DNA from 2 places in the Virgibacillus salinus genome. Region 2 is predicted to be linked to the other one. Evidence: riboswitches for the same ligand, from Rfam matches in the RefSeq annotation. Region 2 holds a riboswitch; the other holds the start of a gene.
What was found. Region 2 has a riboswitch for cyclic di-GMP ahead of BLS02_RS07150 (prepilin-type N-terminal cleavage/methylation domain-containing protein). Riboswitches for the same ligand answer to the same signal wherever they lie in the genome.

Region 1 (10,500 bases), 480 kb from region 2:
CAATACATATAGATCTGAACCGGATAATCCTGATTCACCTATGTATAGGATATCATTATTTTTATCCAATTTAATACTGGTTTCATAATAATTGTAATTTGTAGTTTCATCTGGTTCTAGTACTCTTTCCATACTTGTTAATAAATCAATATGGTATATATCTAACCATTGATCCAATACTGTATAATACAGATTTTTACCATCAGTTTCTACTTCATATGGATTTTGTTTTGTTGTAATATACTCTACTGGACTATCACTGTTGGGTTCAGTAATAGCAACTTTTGTACTGCCAAATAGAGAAATATATAATTTACCATTTACAAGATCGATATCAGTTGGGAATGATCCTATAAACTTTCTATCACTAATTTCCATTGTGTTCGTATCAATAAACAGTAATTCATTTTTACGTGCTGATATAGCATAGATTTGATTACTATCCTTTTCTAGAACCCAATCGTCAATTTGTTGATTGAGCTGTAGCTTATTGTTTGTCAAAGTTTGATTTGTTAATTCTTCGGAATAGGTTTCATCGTTTTCAAATATTATACTTTCATTTGCGTTATACATAAATCGGCCTTTTTCATCCGACAGTATATGCGTAACATAATTAGGGACAGTTCCAACTTTTCTGAATGTATCTTTGTCATATACAGTATCAGTAGAGTAGACAAAATCAGAATCAACTGTAACGATGTTTGCTACTTTTGAATATTCATTGGAAATATCATTGTATTCTTCAGCATAAACGCCAAATATTTCTTCTAAATTGTTTTTATTCATTTTATGGCCTGCATAAAATAACTCTTCATTTTCTTCTACAAAATACCTTTTAGGATAGGGGAAACCATACCCATCATCAAAAGTTGTTACATCTTTCAATGAGTAATCCTCCGTTGAAATAGCATATATGTCTGAACCTGATAAACCAGTCTCAGCAACGTATAACGTTTTTTCCAGATTGTCTATAAAAAGTTCTGCTCTAGAAAAGTATGAGTAATTTTCATTTTGAATAACTACTTTTGTCTCTTCTTCGGTGGCTATATTATAATTGTATAATGAATAATTACTATTAACAGCATAATAAATTTCCTCACCATTAGCAGCAACTCTATATGGTTTATCAGATGTGTCAATTGTATTAACTACTTCCATTGATGACAGATTCACAACTTTTATCATAGATAATTCAGGTAAAGCTATATAAAGAGTATCCTCAAAAAGATAAATATCTGAAGGATTTTCTCCAATCGAAATTGTATTTGAAATCTCTAAAGGTCTATAATCAATTTTATGTAAATTTCCATTAGATGTTATGCCAAATATAGCATCATGACTATCCACCTTTACCCAATCAACTAATTTCTCCTCATCTAAGGATAACTGGTTATTACTCATTGCCTGACCATCGTTCGTTGTAATAGAAAAATAAATCAATATCATGAATACTAAAGCAAAAAATAAGCGGCTAAAATTCTTCATCCAATCCCTCCAATATTAATAAATAACTATTTTTAGATCTTCAAACGTTAAATAATACTGTCATAAATCCCCCCTTTAAATTAATAATTGAGAATTAAAAAAGCCCCCCAAAAAGAATGGCGGACTAATCATATCAATGCCTATGATTAAATTCATAAAAGCTATCCAATCCTTTTCGGTAACTCGGCAGCCTTAGCTAATGCCTTAGGTCCGTAGTTTTGCGTCTTCATTTTTCAATGAATTTGCTATTGTCAGAGGAGTTTATACCTAGACGTTTTACATTATTATCGGTTTCTAAGTTAGAAGTATTAAGTCAAAAGTACTTATTAATAATAAAAAATTCTAAACAGAAACTGAGACTATTCCTTCCCACTTAACAAGAGCGCTTCTAAATCATGCTAAGTGGGATTTCTATTTGCTTTTCAAACTTACTGTTAATTTGTCGTAAATCTACACGTATAAGAATTTCTCTTATGTATATCGTGATACTTGTACCTATCTGAATTTCGTTTTCACTAAAGTAAGTAATGACCCGGGTTATTTCTTTAAAGCAGTTGAATATAGAATGAATCGACTGCTAAGGTTAGCTAAATGGAGATTTAACACCACATTCGTTAAGGTATACGTCAACATCGTTATTAGCAGAAAATGCGTGCTTTTGTTATCTTATAATAAATCGCCTGGTTCATTGTGAACTAGGCGATTTCCATATTATAATTATTTACTTATTGAACTAAAGTACCCATTAAATCCCACCCAAGAACAGCTCCTACTAAAAAAGCTTTTTATCTATTTTGCAAATTTTCTTTTGGTGCAAGTATACAATTTATTGTTTTAAATCTCTAAACTTCATGAAACGAAGAAACAGTGAAATCTCATTACTCAACCATGTTTTAACAGTTATTTGGAAACTCTATTATTCCATTGTTTGTTCCACACTTGTTCTGGTGAAAGTGGAGGGCTATAGAAATAACCTTGTCCAATCACACTATACTCTTTTAGTAGTTCACTTTGCTCTTTTGTTTCAACGCCTTCAATGATCACTTGAGTATTAAGGTCCTTCCCTAAGCGAATAATAGCAGTTAACATAGACAGCATGCGATCATTTTCCGAAACATCGTAAATCATAGATTTATCAATCTTTAAGGTGTCAATTTCGACACTTTTCATGACGTTCAAAGATGAATATCCCGTCCCAAAATCGTCGATTGCAACTTTTAAGCCCAATTCTTTCAACCGTTGTATGATTTGTGATGCGCCCTCGACATCTAACATAACACTTTCTGTAATTTCGATTTCGAGATCATTTGGATTAATATTTTCTTCTTTGATAATTCCCCTTACCTTCAAGGGGAAATTTCTATCCTTGAACTGCCTTGCCGATACATTCACAGAAACCATTACTTTTGGAAGTTTTTGTTTCTCCCATTTTTTGATTTGACGGCATGCCTCTCTAAGCACCCATTCCCCAATAGGAAGAATAAGTCCCGTTTCTTCAGAGATTGGAATAAACTCGTCAGGAGATACTGCACCAAAAGAAGGATTCCATCTAAGCAAAGCTTCCATTCAAAGCATTCCTGCTTATTACATTAAATGACCCTTTAAAGAAATATCAGACGCAGCTTTACTCATGATTTGCGCCCGATTGTTGAAAGGATAACAAATCCAGCTTAAGCCCTTAATAAACTTCTGTTTCCACATGATTTGCTTGAAATTGGCTTGGCGAAAGTCCAGTACTTCGTTTAAACGCATTATAAAAACTGGAAATGCTTTGATATCCTATTTGATAGCCAATTTCCGTGCTGTTTAACTTAGTCATTAAAAGTAGCTCTTTCGCCTTCTTGATTCTGATTTCTTCCAAATACATATGTGGCGTATAGCCAGTTCTGTTCTTAAAGATTCGGTTTAAATGAAAACGACTGACCCCTACCTTTAAAGCTACTTCATTTAAGGGCATCTTTTGGTAATAATTATTCTTTATGACCTTCTTTGTATCTTCTATAATCGACTGAAACGGATCGTAACTCTTTGATTCTAAGTCGGGACGACACCTTTTACAAGGTCGGTACCCTGCTTTTTGAGCATCCGCTACATTGGAAAAGAAGGACACGTTACCAACATTCGGTACTTTTGATTTGCAAGACGGTCGGCAAAAAATACCTGTTGTCTTTACTGCATAAAAGAATATCCCATCATAAGCTGAATCACACAAGACTGTTGCCTTCCACATTGTATCCTTGGAAATATCATTTTGATCCTTCATTAGATTTCAACCCTCCCTTGTAGGCAAAAATCCCCTTATTCATAACCATATAAATCGCATATAAAGCCACGACAATTAACGGAACAAAAATATAAAATTGGAAAAATGGGATTACCAGTAAGCATAAAATAAAAGCGGTTAATGATGCCCACCATGGCAGTGTGCTCTTCTTAAACAATCTCACCCCTGCTGCCATCGAAAGAATATAGACTAAAATTCCAAGAGAGGTAGGAATAAACAAAATATCATCGAACGTCAGTGACAAAGCCTTTACCACTAAAACACCTACCGCCGAAAAACAGATTACAAACAATACCATCCTTCTCGGAATTTGAGTCGTTGTATGCAGTCTTGAAAGAGCTTTTGGGAAGGCACCATCCCTGCTTAATGAATACCCTAATTGTGTTAGACTGGCCACAAACGTATTTGATGTTCCTGTGCAAATGATGAATGCTAAAATAGCTGTGACAAATTTGGCGCCTGCACCCACTGCATCTCCCATTATAACACCAATAGGAGACAGGTTGCTTTCCTTACTGCCATACGTAGCCGTTCCAATGGTGACCAGACTTAACGCCAAAAATAGTACACCAATGATAACTGCACTAACAACGGCCCCCTTGACAATATCTTTGTCCGGTTTCTTAAAGTTATTAGCCAGATTACAAATGGCCTCCCAGCCGAAAAACGACCAAAAGATAACCGTCATAGCACTTCCAACGGAAAACCATCCATTTGGAACAAAAGGAGTAAAATTCCCCCATTGTATATTAGACAACGACACAGATACGGCTGATAGTAAAAGTACAAGTAACAAAGTGCTTAAAATCAATGCGACTTTACCACTGACATTTACACCGTAATAATTTGAAACACCTGCAATCATCAAAATAAAGACGGCAATTAGGGTTGTTACAAAGGGAGAAAATCCAAACGCCTTATTGACGTAAAAAGCACCAGTCAATGATACGATTGTTTGCCCAACTGCTGCGGTTACAAAGTAAAACCAACCAACAATATTGCCAAGGTGATATCCGAAAGATTTTCTAACAAAGGTTGCTGCTCCACCAGCATCAGGATATTTTCGGGCCAAACTTGCAAAAGAATAGGCAAGCGGAAAACTAATTAAATTAACGATAAACCAGGATACAATAGATGCAGGGCCTGCTATTGAAGCTGTAACTCCCGACAAAAAAAGGACGCCTGATCCTAGTATGGCTGCAATATATAATGCAATTCCTTGAAATAATCCAATGGATCTATTATTCATGATCTCACCCCTTTTTCAGCTTTTAATATACTAAAAAGGGAAGAACAATTCTTCTTGTTTTTTGCGGTTTAATTCGCTAATGAAACGATCTAAATGCTTTTTTACATTAGTTTTTATTCCACAAAATGGCCCTTAAATGTAAAAAGGGCGCGTTATTCGATAAACGCGACCGATTGCTGAAGACCGTTCTGCACATCTATGCTTTCTGGATAAAGAAGAAACAATCCTAAACTTTCATATCCAGTTTCTTTGGGATACTGTGGTGACATATCAGTTATATCACTTTCCATATACTGTGGAAGTTCAGCTCCAACACTAACTGCCCCCGCAATTGTTTTTATTAAAACCTCATCGTTTTTAAGATGTTGTAAGGACTTTTTAGTCCATTTTAGTTTTTTCTTTCCATGCAATTCGAGTGATTTTCGTTCCATTGCTTTAACCACCTTTAAGTCGATTGCAAGTTCCTTCTTGTGCTACCTGCACCGTCAGTTCGATATCATCATACTTTAATATAACATAATATTCCGAATTTACTATTTGATCTTCCGATAAGAAAAGACTTTCAAATTGATGATCGCTTTGTTTAACTCTTGCACCCTTTAGTTTAGAACCCTTCAGACTCATCAAAGTAAAAATAAGTCCAAGAAAAGCCATCATAGGTGAATAAATATTATTTATCTAAGTCCAAATATCAAATACTCTGTTTACTATCTCACCAACCACAACATTCGGTATACCAAATGCAACCAATTTATATTTAAGACGATTTCTCCCTTTGTAACTTGCATAATCATGATTATTTCTAAACTCGTTATAACGGTAAAACCAAACCATTCCAATTTGCATATATAGGGCTATAACTAAACTAATTAACCCTACAATTAAATTAAAAAAAACTAAGATTTCTACATAGCCTATTATCCAAACAGTTATTATTGAAATAAATACGAGAAATAATCCTGATAAAAACCATTTTCTCATTTGAATTAAAACCAACTTTCAATGAAAATATTTTTTGTTTTAAAATCCTTTTATACAAAATTCAATTTGTCTTCTTTCTTCTTTGTTCAATTCTTTTTTTATTATTAAATCTGCCATTTATGGGGGCATTAAATGTTCTATTAAAATTTGCTAGTCATTAACCTAACTGTAACTTTCCTAAATGGCTTATTGAATTTCTTTTTTTCGCATCCAAAATATTGGTTTATTATAGTTCCTTTCTGGCTATTGGAGAAATATGGTGCTGTGCATAGAAGCAGGATTGATGATGATCTGTTAGGTAATGAAGGGCATAAACCTAGAGTTCATACGGCGTTTAATGAATGCAAACCATAAAATATAAATTACCTTAATAAAATACAAATGCACAGAAAAATGCAGGATAAATTCCTGCATTTTCCATTATCTATTATTCAGCAGCAGATTCAGCGGATTGATCTGTCGAAGTTGCTTTATTACTTAGCTTGTCTGGCAATTGCCATGCTGTAATCACAGCCAACAATACAAAGATGATGTCCATACCGCTAAATAAAACTGAGATATTATCTTGAAACAATATAAATACTTCACTTTTAAATATTCCAGAAAAACTATTACTGTAATAATAACCGACAATGAAATATTTACCCAGTAAAATCCCAATTAAACTTCCGACTACAGCAATAACTTTATGCGCGGAAGTAACATTACCTTTTGCCAGATAGAACACTGAATAACCTGCAAGACCACCTATTGCCCATGCTACAAAACCAATTTCGTATTCAGTTAGTATTACAATTAACGCCCATACTGCTCCACCGATTATTGAAGTCAACAACCCGCCAAAAATAGCCAAACTAAAATTATTTCTTTTTCTTTCCATTTTCATATGCCCCCTACTAAATTAACTATTATCAACACTTATTCCATATATCGGCAATAAAACCTTATTTCTACATAATTTTACTGAAATTTTATATAAAAATATTATATCTAAAAGAGTATGAGTTGAAATAATTAAGTACTTTGCAGGACAAATTGTATGAGGTTTAATAAAAAAGATATGAAAGAGGGATTTAAAAATGATAAATACAAAACTAACAGAAAAAAGTGAGGATAAATTAATCATAGGTAAATCAAGAGGAGAAGAGGCTTATGAATTTTTAAATTCTATCTTGAATCTAAAATAGTATTGGCCACAATGCGGACATTCCATAGAAGTATCTAATGTAAACATCTTTTTAAACGTTTGTTTCCAACTCCATTCTCTGACGTAATTTTGACAAGTTGGTATCTGTTCAAACCCCTTTCTTTTACACTATTCTGCCAGATAGTTCAATTCTATATATTTAATGTTAACAAAATATTACAATTAGTAATCGAAAATTTCTGAACAAAAGAAAAGATCGACTTTAACGTCAGTCTGCTTATTTAACTATTGCACCCGTTAGCTTAAGTAGGGAATATTATCTTTTCTTAATCGTAACCTCCGAAGTATCTAATCCTAACCTTTTCCTTAACTCTCCTGTGATAGAGAATGAAATTATTGCACCTTTTTCAACTTCAACAAATTGGTGGTGAGTCCCCATAACAATTGTTCCATCAGTACCATATGTTTTAGTTGGGCTGGGGTTAAATTTTATAAGATGCTCATTATAATTTCCGCTGATTTTCCCTTGTGTAAAAATGTCTTTTGGTAAAACTACATAAGGTGGTTGTCTTTGCACCACAGAAACTTTAATTGTGTTTTTCTTCACTTCTATTATACCGTCTTTCGGAACAGGTGACCCATTTACTTCTAACTCATAATCCCATAATTCTTTTGCTAAATCCTTTAATTGAGCGTCACTGTATTCATTTATAAGGTCGTCAATCAATTGATTATAATAATCAGCTTCCTCTTTCGCATAGTTAAAATCCGTTTCAATACTTTTTGATGTATTTTCTAGTTCCTCATTCTTTTCTTCTAATTTTTTTATTCGGTCATCTTTATCTTCAATAAGTTGTTTCGTAGCGTTGTCATCATTCGTTTTGTCAGCGTTTTGAATCGAACTTTTATCCGTACAACCTGATAAGAAAACAATAATACATAATGTTGTTAATAATAAAGTAACTATTTTCTCCATTTTAATCCCCCTATATTTAACTTCAATCTTACCTTAATGTTCTAAAATCTCTGTATAATTTACCTGCAACTTTAGTGGAACAAAGCCAATAAGCATCGGCTTTTCCTTTTAAAGTATTGCACCCGTTTATTCAAGAACAATACTATAAAAGTTTCGACATATAGTATTCATCAACAAATTCATCATTTAAAAGCAATGAATTTCTTTTTGTTCCTTCAATTTCAAACCCTAATTTCTTATATAATGATAATGCTCCTTCATTTTTAGTTACGACTGTTAGTTCTAACCTACTAACATTTTGATTAACAGCCCATTGTTCCAGTTTGTTAATTAGTTGTTTTCCGATTCCCTTTCCTCTATAACCCTTCAAAATCCCAATAACAATGTAAGCCGAATGCTTATTCCGTTGTGCATTACCACCTATAACTATCAAGTAACCAACCAACTCATTATCCTTTTCAGCAACAAGTATAGTAGAGTTTTCAGCATTCTTAATGCCATTAATCACCTTTAATTGGTTTTCGGATTTAATATTTCTTTCTCCAGCTTCCCAAAGCATATACTGTGAACTTTCATCAACCTGTTTAATAAGATTTGCTAAATTTTCTGCATCAGAAGTTTCTACTTCTCTAACTATCATTAATTTTCGCTCCCTTATTTGTTTCACTCTTATTGAACTAGCCTGTTGCGTTACTTTAAGTACATTAATTCACGTACTTATTCTAACATAAAATTTCAATAATTCTTCAAATAAGAATAGGATCGCCATAATCGACGATCCCTTGTTAAACTATTGCACCCGATAGTTGAATAAGAAAATAGGGATTTTCTGATTTATTCCCAAAAACAAACCTGCAATTTATTATTATCTAAATCGTAAAAATCAAAAAACTTATTGTCACCATCATCTTTTAATTCAGTTACTTCTACACCTTTTTCTTTTATCTTTAAATATGTATTTTTAATATCAGTAGTGAAAAAAATCGGATAAGTTGAGTTCTCTTGCGAAGATACACTTCCTTCTTCAATAGTTAATGGAACTCCACTATTTCCAATCGTGAATACTTGATAATCTTCTCCATTGAAAGCTACTTTAAAACCTAATTCCTGGTACCAAATACTTGATTGATCCACATTACTAACCGTTATACATACAGTGTCTATCCTTTCAAACATATAAGTACACTCCCTTTAAGAATTTAATAATAATTTCTATTATTAGGAAATTAATACTTTTATTTTTTTGCGTTCTTATTCAATAAAACTGGATCTATTGTTGAACAAGGATGCGATTCCTTATTCAACTCGTGCACCCGTTAGTGGAAGAGTCTTTCCTTTTTGTCCTTTTATTTTAACTCATAGTGTAATTCAGCGAATTGTTTACAATGCTTTACATTTATAAGTTTTAACTCATTCTCTTTCTCATTCGGTAAAAATAGTGGAATGCCACGCCCCATGATAGTTGGGGCAATTTGAATATAAAATTCATCAACAAGCCTTTCTTGAAGAAGAGGATAAAGAACCTCTCCACCACCGACAATCCATATCCGTTTTCCACGTTTTTCTTTTAATGAGTTTGTAAAATTAACAATATCATCATTTATGTATTGAACATTATTATCAGAACCAGTTAATAAACGAGAAAAAACATAACACTCCCTGCCCTTATATGGAAAACCATCATCAGGTAGGTTTAGCATGATTTGATCATAAGTTTTTCTGCCCATTATAACAATATCGATAGTAGAAAAGAAATCGGGATAACCAATTTCTTCTTCACCCTCTGTACCCAACAACCAATCCAACGAATGGTCATCCCTTGCAAGGTAGCCGTCTATGCTTATCGCACCATAAAAAACTAACTTAGTTTTACTATCATTCATTCAACAACACCCTTTCACCCTAAAACAAACATTTGTTCCCACTTAGTGTGGCACATTACATTGAACTATTCAACTCTTCTACTGCTATAGTTGAACAATGATGTAATTCCTTATCCAAGGAAGCTACCCGTTTGTTGAATAGTGAAATACTACTTTCAATTCTAATGTTCTTTATCTTGTAATACTAAAAACTCTTCTAAATTTGGAGATTGATTATATTTAATAGCAGCTTGACTATCCTTTTTAATGATGGCTTTTGTTAAATCAATGTGATTTATGCTGGCAATTGCCATTGCGTAATGTATGACATCAACTAACTCTTTTTCTAAAGAAGTATCCCCTGAAATTTCCTTTCGACCTTCTAGCTGGTTTAGCACCTCTGCTACCTCGCCAATTTCTTCTACAAGTTTCATAAATAAAGCAGATGAAGAGCGTCCTTCTTTATATTTTAATTCTAGGTAGTTCTGGAACTCTTGGAACGTTAATTGTTTCATA
Region 2 (10,500 bases):
AGAAATTAAGGATACCATAATCATTACATTTGAAAGTGAGGGATGACTTTGAAAACACGAAAGCGACTTGGGGACCTTTTACAAGAGGCTGGTCTTGTAACGGAAAATCATTTAAACCAGGCACTGGAAAACAAAAAAGAAGATCAAAAGCTTGGTGACGCTTTACTTGAACGAGGAGTAATTACGGAACGCCAACTGATCGAAGTTCTGGAATTTCAATTAGGTATTCCACATGTTTCGTTATATCAATACCCAATTGATCAATATGTACTAGGCTATGTATCAAAGGAAATGGCGCAGCAAAATTATATAATGCCTCTGAAAGTCCAGGACAATGCTTTGACAATAGCAATGAAGAATCCAATGGATTATTATATCATTGATGATTTAGAAATGGCAACAGGATTTAGTATATCACCAGTAATCGCAGCAAAAGACGACATTCTATTTGCCATTAATAAATATTATTTTAAAAATGACTCTAAGCTACCAATAGAGACTAATACCAAAAATGATGATGAGGCACCAGTTATTCAGCTACTTGATCAACTATTACATACAGGAATTCAGCTTAAAGCAAGTGACATCCATATAGACCCGCAAGAAAAGAATGTAAACATCCGTTATCGAATAGACGGCAGACTTCAGACCGAGAAAATAATACCACAACAAATGCAAAATGCTTTAATTGCAAGAATTAAAATATTGGCAAATCTAAATATAACGGAAACAAGGCTGCCACAGGATGGGAGGATTAAAACGAATGTTGGTGAAACGCCAGTAGATTTACGAATATCTTGCCTTCCTACAGTACATGGTGAAAAGATTGTGATTCGAATTCTAGACCTAAATAATGCGCTGATGCAATTAAGTGAGTTGAATTTTTCCGAAGATAATTATAAGAAATATAAGCAGTTAATTACACAACCATCAGGACTTGTTTTGTTAACAGGACCAACAGGATCAGGAAAAACCTCAACATTATATGCGTCAATCAATCAGCTGAATCAAGAGAATGTGAATATTATTACGGTTGAAGACCCTGTGGAGTACCAGCTGGATGGTATTAATCAAGTACAAGTTAAAAGTTCTATTGATCTTACCTTTGCAAATGGGTTGCGTTCGATATTAAGACAGGACCCGAATATTATCATGGTTGGTGAAATTCGGGATCAGGAAACAGCGGAGATTGCTATTAGGGCTTCCTTAACAGGTCATTTAGTATTCAGCACAGTCCATACAAATAGTGCAATTGACACGGTGCCACGATTAATCGATATGGGAATTGAACCGTATTTGGTAGTTTCATCCTTATCGGGTATAGTTGCACAGCGATTAGTTCGTAAAATTTGCCGGGATTGTATCACAGAACGCGAGCTGACTGAAATGGAGAAAGAGATTTTTAATCAAAATAATATGGAAGCAGATGTTGTTTATTATGGGAAAGGTTGCAGCAGCTGTCACCAGCAAGGCTATCGCAGCAGAATAGCAGTACAAGAAGTGCTAGTAGTTGATGAAAGAATTAAAAGTATGTTGCTGAATAATGAATCAATAGCAGAAATTCGTTCCTATGCCAAACAGCAAGGCATGAATTTTCTAATTCAGGATGGGTTAGAAAAAATTAAACAGGGATTGACTTCCATGGAAGAAATTATGCAAGTTTCAATCAATATATAGGGGGTTATTCGTATGAGTGAAAAATTTGAAAAATGGTTAACAGAAGCTTTTCACAGACAAGCATCCGATGTGCATTTAACGATTGGGAAAGCCCCTATATTTCGCATAAATGGTAACTTGATTGAGCAGAATGAGCCAAAGCTTAGGCCATCTGATACGCAACAAATTGTAAAGGCAATTATTCCAAATGATCTTTTGCAATGGCTGGAGGAGAAACGCGAGCTGGATTTCTCTTATGGAATTAGTGGAGTTTCAAGGTTTCGGATTAATGCATTTTATCAACGCAATCAGTTGTCATTGGCAATTCGAATTGTTCCAACTAGCATCCCATCAATTGAGGAACTACATCTCCCAAATATTACCAAGGAAATCATACACAAGCCACAGGGACTAGTGCTTGTAACAGGGCCAACCGGAAGTGGCAAGAGTACGACGCTTGCTTCCATGATTCATCATATAAACCAAACAATGCAAAAACATATTATTACTTTAGAAGATCCGATTGAATATATGCATACACACAACAAGTCAGTTATTGACCAACGAGAGATTGGTTTTGACACAAATAGCTTTGTTAATGGACTCAGAGCAAGCCTGCGACAAGATCCTGATGTAATATTAGTTGGGGAAATGCGTGACTTGGAAACAATCTCAACTGCGATTACTGCTGCAGAAACAGGGCATTTAGTTTTAGGTACCCTCCATACAACAGATGCAGTATCAACAATCGAAAGGATTATTGATGTATTTCCATCTGAGCAGCAAATGCAAATACGTATTCAATTATCATCAATTTTAAAAGCTATAATTTCTCAGCAGTTACTGGTAACAAGGGACAATACGGGGCGTCGTGCAGTAACGGAAGTTCTTATTAATACACCCGCTGTTAAAAACTTAATTCGCAATGAAAAACTTCATCAAGTTCAAAATGTACTGCAAACATCGAAAGAACAAGGGATGCATACGCTTGAAATGGATCTAAAAAGGTTACTTAAAGAAGACCAAATATCTTATGAAGCTGCGGCTCCTTTTATGCAGGAAGGGGGTTTTTAATTAATGAACTATCTATATAGCGGAAAACGCACATCTGGCCAAAAAGCAAAGGGAAAAATTGTGGCCGATTCAAAAAAAGATGCGCTATTATGGTTAGAGAAGGATGGTTTCATAGTAATTGAAATAGCTGAGACGAAATCATGGAATAAGGATTTATTTATTAATAAAAGAGTTAAAAATAAGGATTTTGTTATTTTTCTTAGGCAATATGCAACATTGATTCATGCAGGTATATCGATTTCAGAAGCCACGAAGACGATGTCCAGGCAAACTGACAATTATGCATTAAGACAAGCACTGACAGCTATTGATAAACATCTTGACCAGGGACAGGCACTTTCAAAAGCGGTTGAGCGTCACCCAAAAGTCTTTCCATCTCTACTCGTCAACATGATCCGCGCTGGGGAGGCCAGTGGCAAACTTGATGACATATTAAACCAGATGGCTGATTATTATGAGAAAGAATATCGCAATAAACAGAAGGTGGTTTCAGCTCTACTTTATCCTAGTGTTGTAGGAGTTATTACGCTTTTATTAAGTATGTTCTTACTCGTATTTATTGTTCCTCAATTTGTAGGTATGTTTAATTCTTTTGGTGAAGAGATTCCAGCGTATACCCAATTTATTTTAAACCTTAGTGATAAGGTTGTTGCTTTTTGGTGGGTGCTTATTGCCCTAGCTGTGTTAGGTATTGCTATTTATAAGTATCTGTTGAAGAATGATGCGTTTGTTTACCGTGTCGATAAGATTAAAATGAAGTTTCCTTTTTTAGGTGTGCTTGCTCATAAAGGTGTGTTGGTTCGTATGACACAAACGTTGAGTACTTTAGTTAATAGTTCTGTACCAATCTTACAATCGGTGGAAATTACCGAAAAAGTCGTTGGGAATCGTGTGATTCAAGATGTATTAAAGCAATCCCGGAAGTCGATGGAAGTAGGAGAATCGATCACTATTCCTATGAAGGGACACTGGGCATTTCCGGTTTTAGTCGTTCAAATGATCCAGATTGGTGAACAGACGGGGACTTTAGACAATATGCTGTCAAAAGCTGCAGCATTTTACGAAGAGGAAGTTGAACAATTGTCGAATCGAATCAAAACATTAATCGAGCCACTCATGATTATTGTCCTGACGGTAATTGTAGGTAGCATTATTACAGCAGTTATTATTCCAATGTTTTCTTTATTTGAAAATATCTAGTAAACGTGGTAGATTTTTGTCTGAAATTGAATTATAGTGTATATAGAAGGTAGTAGGATGCGATGATAAATTACCTGTATTTTGGGCACTTTGGTAGTTTGGAGTAAGTAGTGCAACCGGCCAGCAAAATTTAATAGACTTTATATCTTATATATTAAGAGGGGCGGGGATTTTTATGCTAGAACGCATGAAAAAATTGATAAATAAAGAAAAGGGGTTTACCCTTGTTGAACTGTTGGCGGTTATTGCAATTTTGGCAATTATTGTTGCTATAGCAGTGCCGACTATTGGGAATGTTATTGGTGAATCAGAGGAAAAGGCACATGAGGCAAATGTAGAATTGGTAAAAAACGCTGCTAAATTAGCACATATGAGTGGTGTAGATACAAATTCTAATGATAGATATACATTGGGAACTCTTGTAACTGAAGGGTTTCTTAATGAGGTGCCAGAAGATGTAGGTAATTACAGTTATACTAAAAAGCAAGTTATTACTGTTAGTGAAACTACAAATGGTGGCCTAACTATAGCTTATGATAAATTTGAATAAAGTTCATATACCCAGTATCTTAACTCTAATTTAAGTAGATTATATCGCCTTGCACATATTGCAGGGCGTTTTCTTCAATTAATGTGTTTTATAAACAACAATAAGGAGACGCACGAATGGATATTCTACTAATACTATTTTTCTTCCTCCTAGGCCTAATCTTTGGCTCATTTTTCAATGTAGTCGGGTTGCGTCTGCCAGAAAATATACCGTTCGCAAACGACCGTTCAATTTGCCCCCATTGTAAACATCAATTGTCATGGTTTGAGAATATACCGATTATTTCATTTGTTATCCAAGGGGCAAAATGTCGCCACTGTAAAAAAGAGATTTCGTTTATTTACCCTGTGATTGAATTGTTTACAGGTATTCTATTTGCATTAAGCTACTCTTTATTAGGATTAAATTTAGAAATAATCACAGCGATACTATTGATTTCAATGCTCATGATTATACTAGTGTCCGACATAACCTATATGTTAATCCCGAATAGAGTCCTCCTCTTCTTTCTGCCATTATTCATTATCATCCGTATTATCCAGCCGCTAAATCCATGGTGGTCATCCATTCTTGGTGTTATAATCGGAATTACAATCCTTGCATTGATTATAATAATAAGTCGTGGTGGAATGGGCGCGGGAGATATGAAACTTTTCGGTATCTTAGGTATTATTTTAGGAGTTGATAAGGTATTACTGGCGTTTTTCCTTTCCTGTATGATAGGTGCCATTATTGGAATGATGCTGCTTCTGTTCAGGGTAATTGAGCGAAATCAGCCAGTTCCTTTTGGTCCATATATTGTTGCAGCTACGCTCATTACATATTTTTACGGAGAACTTCTATTAAACTGGTATTTCAATTTATTCTTGTAAGCAGGTGATAGTTTGGGGATTATGAATATTGGAAGAGTAAATATTGTTATTACAAATCGTGTATTGCGTTATACATATCATAAAAGCACATCTATTGATGGGCTTGTAGAACATGGAGAAGTAGAGTTGCCAAAAGGTACAATTCAGGATGGGAAAATTAACAACAAGCCTGTTCTTTTGGGAATTATAAACCAACTTGTCCGTGAACACAATTGGAAACGTAAAAAGCTTAATTTTGCCGTTCCGGATGATACAGTTGTTATCCGCCAATTACAAATCCCAGCGTCACTAACCAAACAGGAGGCAATGGGGTATGTAGAAACGCAAATTGGTAATAGTTTCTATTTGCCATTTGCAAATCCTGCAATAGCAATTGAGTTCCTAGACGTTGATAAGGCAAATAGAAACATTCTGCTATTTGCTTATCCAAAAGAAAAATTAACATCATTTGAAGTGATTTTTGAAGAGGCGGGTCTAAAACCGACAGTTGCTGATCTTACTTCGCTGTCTGTTTATCGTTATTATTATTTGTCGAATTATAAAGAGAGAAAAGATCATGTTTTACATGTACACTGGAATCACGATGCACTTGTTTTAACTGTATTTCAAAATGACCAAGCAATCTTCACCAGGTATTTGAAAAAAGATGCTGTTGAAGAAGTAAACGAAGAATTAGCAGTGCAGATAATCAATGAGTATATTATAGAAGTTAATAGAATAATAGACTTTTATCATTATTCGATAACAAAAGGTGAGGCCCAGGTAGGTCAGATACTATTATCTGGCGATTTCCCTTTTCTATCAAAAGCATACACAAGTCTTTCTGCAGCAGTAACGATACCAATACATAGTTTTAAAGGTGAAGAGTTGCCGGTTAAATATATCGATGTTCTAGGTTTAGCGCTGAAACAAGATTCGTAAAGGGGAGTAATGATGAATACAGAAATAAACTTTCTTGAAAAACAACCTAAAAAATATATTGCTCCCCTAGTATTAGGCATTGTGTGTATTCTATTACTTGCTTGTGCAATTGCTGTATTTCTGGTTCAAAAAAATACCTATGAGAATCAAATAGAAGTTAAAAAAAATAAGGCATCGCAATTAGAAACACAATTACTTGAGCAACAAGATGAATTTGCAGAAGAACAAAAACTTCAAGAACTGCAGCAAGAAGTAGTTGCTTTAAAAGCTGAAAAGATTCCTAATGTAATTTTATATAAAGAGATGCTTGCCTTTTTGTCGTCATCTGAACAGTTACTTAGTTATGATTATACAAGCGTAAATCAGCTTATTATTGATGCGGAATTTGTAACCCTTAAAGAAGTCTCAATCTATGTGAACAAATTACTGAAACAGGATTATGTCAAAGGTACAGAATTAACTAGTGTGAGCAAAATGAAGACATCATATCAAGCAACCCTAACTATAAGTTTGGATAGTGAAATTTTAGTAAAGGAGCTTGGTGAAAATGATTAATCAATGGACAAAAAAATATACTTATACCCTAATTGGAGTTATAGTTGCTACTTTAATTATCTATGGTATTTCTTATTTTAGTATAATTAACCCGATGCAGGCAGAAATAGATACAATGGATATGAAAGTTTCCATGTATGAAAACCAAATTACAAAATCTGCAATTAGTGAAAACAAACCGAACGAAGAGTTTTCATCTGTTAGTTTACAAGTTCCAACAGAAAAATCACCAGATGATGTATTAGTAAACTTGGAGAACATTGCAAGCACTGCGAATGTAACAATTAATTATATTGGATCGAATATAAATGTATCGGAAATTCAGCAAGAGGATGAAGAAACGAAAAAACTTAGCGAAAATATTTATTCATTAGATGCTACCGCTGCAAATTTGGGTGATATTAATGTTTTTCTCTCTAAAGTGCTTGAAAGTGAGCGGTTAATGATGATAGATACAATCAATATACAGCAGGATGAAGACCAGGTGTTTTTAACAATATCATTTAAAACCTATTACACTGGATAGCCTTTTTTAAGGCTATTCTTTTCTTTCTTAGCATAAGCCTAAGGCACTCGTCATTAAGGCTTGCGCTCCAGATTATAGGGGGTTAATACAACTTCATAAGAGTCCCTTTAATGAATGCCAAGTTTTCTAACTTCCAGAACATTGTCGGACAAGTGGATTTGTAGCTGTTCTTAATAACCTAAAATTATCATAAGGTATTTTGAGGAGGGATATTTATGCGTCATTATGCGATATTACGATTATTATTAGCTGGTTTCTTTCTTTATTTTGCATGGCCTGCTATTCCAAGCGCAACATCACAGGTTGAGCTTGTTTTTTGGGGAGCGTGGTTGCTGTTTTTAGTTCTAGTGGTCGGAGCTAATTTTGCAACACTTTTACAAATTACTAAGCCACCAGTTATGGAACAGGAGAGATTAGGACATCGTCAAACGCTTAATCATTGAGGTTTTATTGTATCAACTGTATAATAATTAGTATAGTTATTGACTAGTACAGTTGAAAGTCGGTGAACGGAAATGACAACAAAACATGAACAGATTTTACAACATATATTATCATTGGAAATCGGACATAAAATCTCTGTGAGACAAATTGCCAAAACGTTGAATCTAAGTGAAGGTACAGCATATCGAGCGATAAAGGATGCTGAGAATCAAGGACTGGTTAGTACCATTGAACGTGTTGGCACAATTCGGATTGAGCGTAAGAAGAAGGAAAATATTGAACGGTTAACATTTGCTGAGGTAATCAATGTCGTTGACGGACAAGTCCTGGGTGGTCGGAAAGGGTTACACAAGACATTAAGTAAATTCGTTATTGGCGCAATGCAGCTTGATGCCATGATGCGCTATACTGAAGCAGGGTCACTATTAATAGTAGGGAACCGCGTGAAAGCGCATGAATTAGCATTAAGTGAAGGAGCGGCTGTATTAATAACTGGTGGATTTGATACGAATGATGATATCAAGCAATTAGCTGATGAAAAAGAATTGCCTATCATGTCTACTAGTTATGATACATTCACGGTTGCAGCGATGATCAACAGAGCAATTTATGATCAATTGATTAAAAAAGAAATAGTTTTCGTAGGTGATATATATACACCATCTAACCAATCCTATTATTTATATGCTAAAGATAAATTGAAGCGGTGGTATGAATTAAACGACAAGTCAACCCATACTAGATATCCAGTGGTTGATGAAAAAGAACGTGTAGCTGGAATGATAACGTCCAAAGATATAATTGGAAAGGATCAAAATATCTTAATTGAGAAAGTTATGACTAAAAATCCAATTGTCGTCCAGGACAAAACATCGCTAGCTTATGTTGCCCATATGATGGTTTGGGAAGGAATAGAAGTTGTCCCAGTTGTTGATGCATCCCAAAAACTTAAAGGTGTGGTGTCACGTCAGGATGTATTAAAGGCATTACAGCAAATTCAGCGTCAGCCACAAGTTGGCGAAACTATTGATGATGTAGTCTCAAGAAATTTACAGGCAATTGAGGGGGACGAGACAATTTTCCAGGCGCACGTCACCCCACAGATGACAAATCAACTTGGAACACTTTCAAATGGTGTTTTCACCGCATTAATGACAGAAGCGAGCAGCAGAGTGTTGCGACATATTAAAAAAGGTGACTTGGTTGTTGAGAATCTCACAGTATACTTCATTAAGCCAGTACAAATAGACAGTAATTTAATAATCAAACCTGAATTATTAGAAGCAGGTAGAATTTATGCTAAAATAGATGTAGAAGTTTATAATGGAAAGAAAATGGTTGGAAAAGGACTGTTAATGGCACAATTAATTGACCGTTAAAGAACAAAAGCGCAAGCTCGCGGTATGGACTGCGCCCACGCATCGCGGATGGGTCAACGTTGCCGCGCAAAGAGGCGATCTTAGTCGAACTTCCTTTTCCCTGAGATTAGATGAACTTGACTTATCGCCAATAATAGCGAAAGTCAAGATGAATTTTATGCTTGGAAAGCGAAAAGGGTACACGAAGAGCGTAAGCTGCCCCGCAGAACGTGTGGTAGTTCGAAGTTGCCATAGGATGTGTTGTTCTAGTCGAACTTCTTTTATTTCTTATTGTAGACACGGGGAGGGAAGTCCACTAGACGTTAGGCGCTGGCCGGTGAGTACGCCACAGGACGTGGCTGATTCGGAAATCCAGTTATCCACAGTACTTAAATTTTATAGTTTCCAAGACAATGTAAAAAGCTGACTAAGTCTTAGTCAGCTTCTCCATTATTATGCATTTATTCGTTTCCATTCTTTGCGGTAATGTTTTGTTTCTCTAAAACCTAGATTAAGCTGCAATCCGCCTAGTACTAGAAATACAATTCCGATAAACAATGAGATTTGTGTTTGATAGAATATGTATTGGTTAACACCAAAGAAGAATAGAAAACTCCCAAGACTTATACGCGATTTTGCGTTAAAATATGCTTGGGTTAACTTATCGCTAGTCTTCATTATAGCGACTTTGTAGTATACATAAAAAACAAGCGAGAGCACGATGATAATTGGAAAAATAATCATATAATCTACTCCTAATTTTAATGTCTTTATTTATTGTAGCTTGTTTTTAAGAGTTAAGAAAGTATAAACTTTCATATTTTATGTGATTAGAAAACTTGTCTTATCGCCAAGCTATAATGGCGAAAGCCTTAGTTGAACTTATGCAGTAAGAAAATAGTTATATTTTCTTAGCTGCCAAGATAGGAGCCAAATAAATGAGCCTGGAAAAAATTATTCAATCAATTAAAGAATTTGAGACAATCATCATTCATCGTCATGTGCGCCCAGACCCGGACGCATATGGTTCACAAGCAGGTTTAAAGGAAATAATTTTACAGGCATTTCCTGAGAAAGATGTTTTTATTGTTGGTGAAGAGGAGCCTTCATTAAACTTTTTGGTTAGAATGGATGGAATAAGTGATGAGACATATAATAACGCACTTGTAATTGTTTGTGATACTGCCAATGCAGCTCGTATATGTGATCAGCGATATGAACTCGGTTCAATGCTAATTAAAATTGATCATCACCCAAATGTGGATGAGTATGGAGATTTAATGTGGGTGGACACAACCTCCAGTTCCACTAGCGAAATGATCTATGATTTGTTTTTGTATGGGA

Region 1: another riboswitch for cyclic di-GMP. It lies ahead of BLS02_RS09600 (YncE family protein); the one in region 2 lies ahead of BLS02_RS07150 (prepilin-type N-terminal cleavage/methylation domain-containing protein).

Annotation. Positions count from the first base shown of each region.
Region 1 covers NZ_FNKD01000002.1:550,572-561,071, forward strand. Annotated here, with positions in the region: gene BLS02_RS09600 (YncE family protein) at 1-1,485, opposite strand, end outside; cyclic di-GMP riboswitch class I at 1,660-1,742, opposite strand; gene BLS02_RS09605 (EAL domain-containing protein) at 2,386-3,051, opposite strand; gene BLS02_RS09610 (bifunctional transcriptional activator/DNA repair enzyme AdaA) at 3,164-3,748, opposite strand; gene BLS02_RS09615 (APC family permease) at 3,732-5,018, opposite strand; gene BLS02_RS09620 (hypothetical protein) at 5,171-5,449, opposite strand; gene BLS02_RS09630 (hypothetical protein) at 5,697-5,999, opposite strand; gene BLS02_RS09635 (hypothetical protein) at 6,427-6,879, opposite strand; gene BLS02_RS09640 (hypothetical protein) at 7,463-8,122, opposite strand; gene BLS02_RS09645 (GNAT family N-acetyltransferase) at 8,265-8,762, opposite strand; gene BLS02_RS09650 (VOC family protein) at 8,957-9,298, opposite strand; gene BLS02_RS09655 (dihydrofolate reductase family protein) at 9,469-10,005, opposite strand; gene BLS02_RS09660 (MazG nucleotide pyrophosphohydrolase domain-containing protein) at 10,167-10,499, opposite strand.
Region 2 covers NZ_FNKD01000002.1:69,454-79,953, forward strand. Annotated here, with positions in the region: gene BLS02_RS07130 (hypothetical protein) at 1-46, shown strand, start outside; gene BLS02_RS07135 (GspE/PulE family protein) at 43-1,677, shown strand; gene BLS02_RS07140 (type IV pilus twitching motility protein PilT) at 1,690-2,730, shown strand; gene BLS02_RS07145 (type II secretion system F family protein) at 2,734-3,930, shown strand; cyclic di-GMP riboswitch class II at 3,977-4,061, shown strand; gene BLS02_RS07150 (prepilin-type N-terminal cleavage/methylation domain-containing protein) at 4,106-4,480, shown strand; gene BLS02_RS07155 (prepilin peptidase) at 4,597-5,352, shown strand; gene pilM (type IV pilus biogenesis protein PilM) at 5,374-6,273, shown strand; gene BLS02_RS07165 (hypothetical protein) at 6,283-6,828, shown strand; gene BLS02_RS07170 (hypothetical protein) at 6,821-7,354, shown strand; gene BLS02_RS07175 (hypothetical protein) at 7,570-7,797, shown strand; gene BLS02_RS07180 (DRTGG domain-containing protein) at 7,870-9,177, shown strand; gene BLS02_RS07185 (YtpI family protein) at 9,610-9,900, opposite strand; gene BLS02_RS07190 (DHH family phosphoesterase) at 10,095-10,500, shown strand, end outside.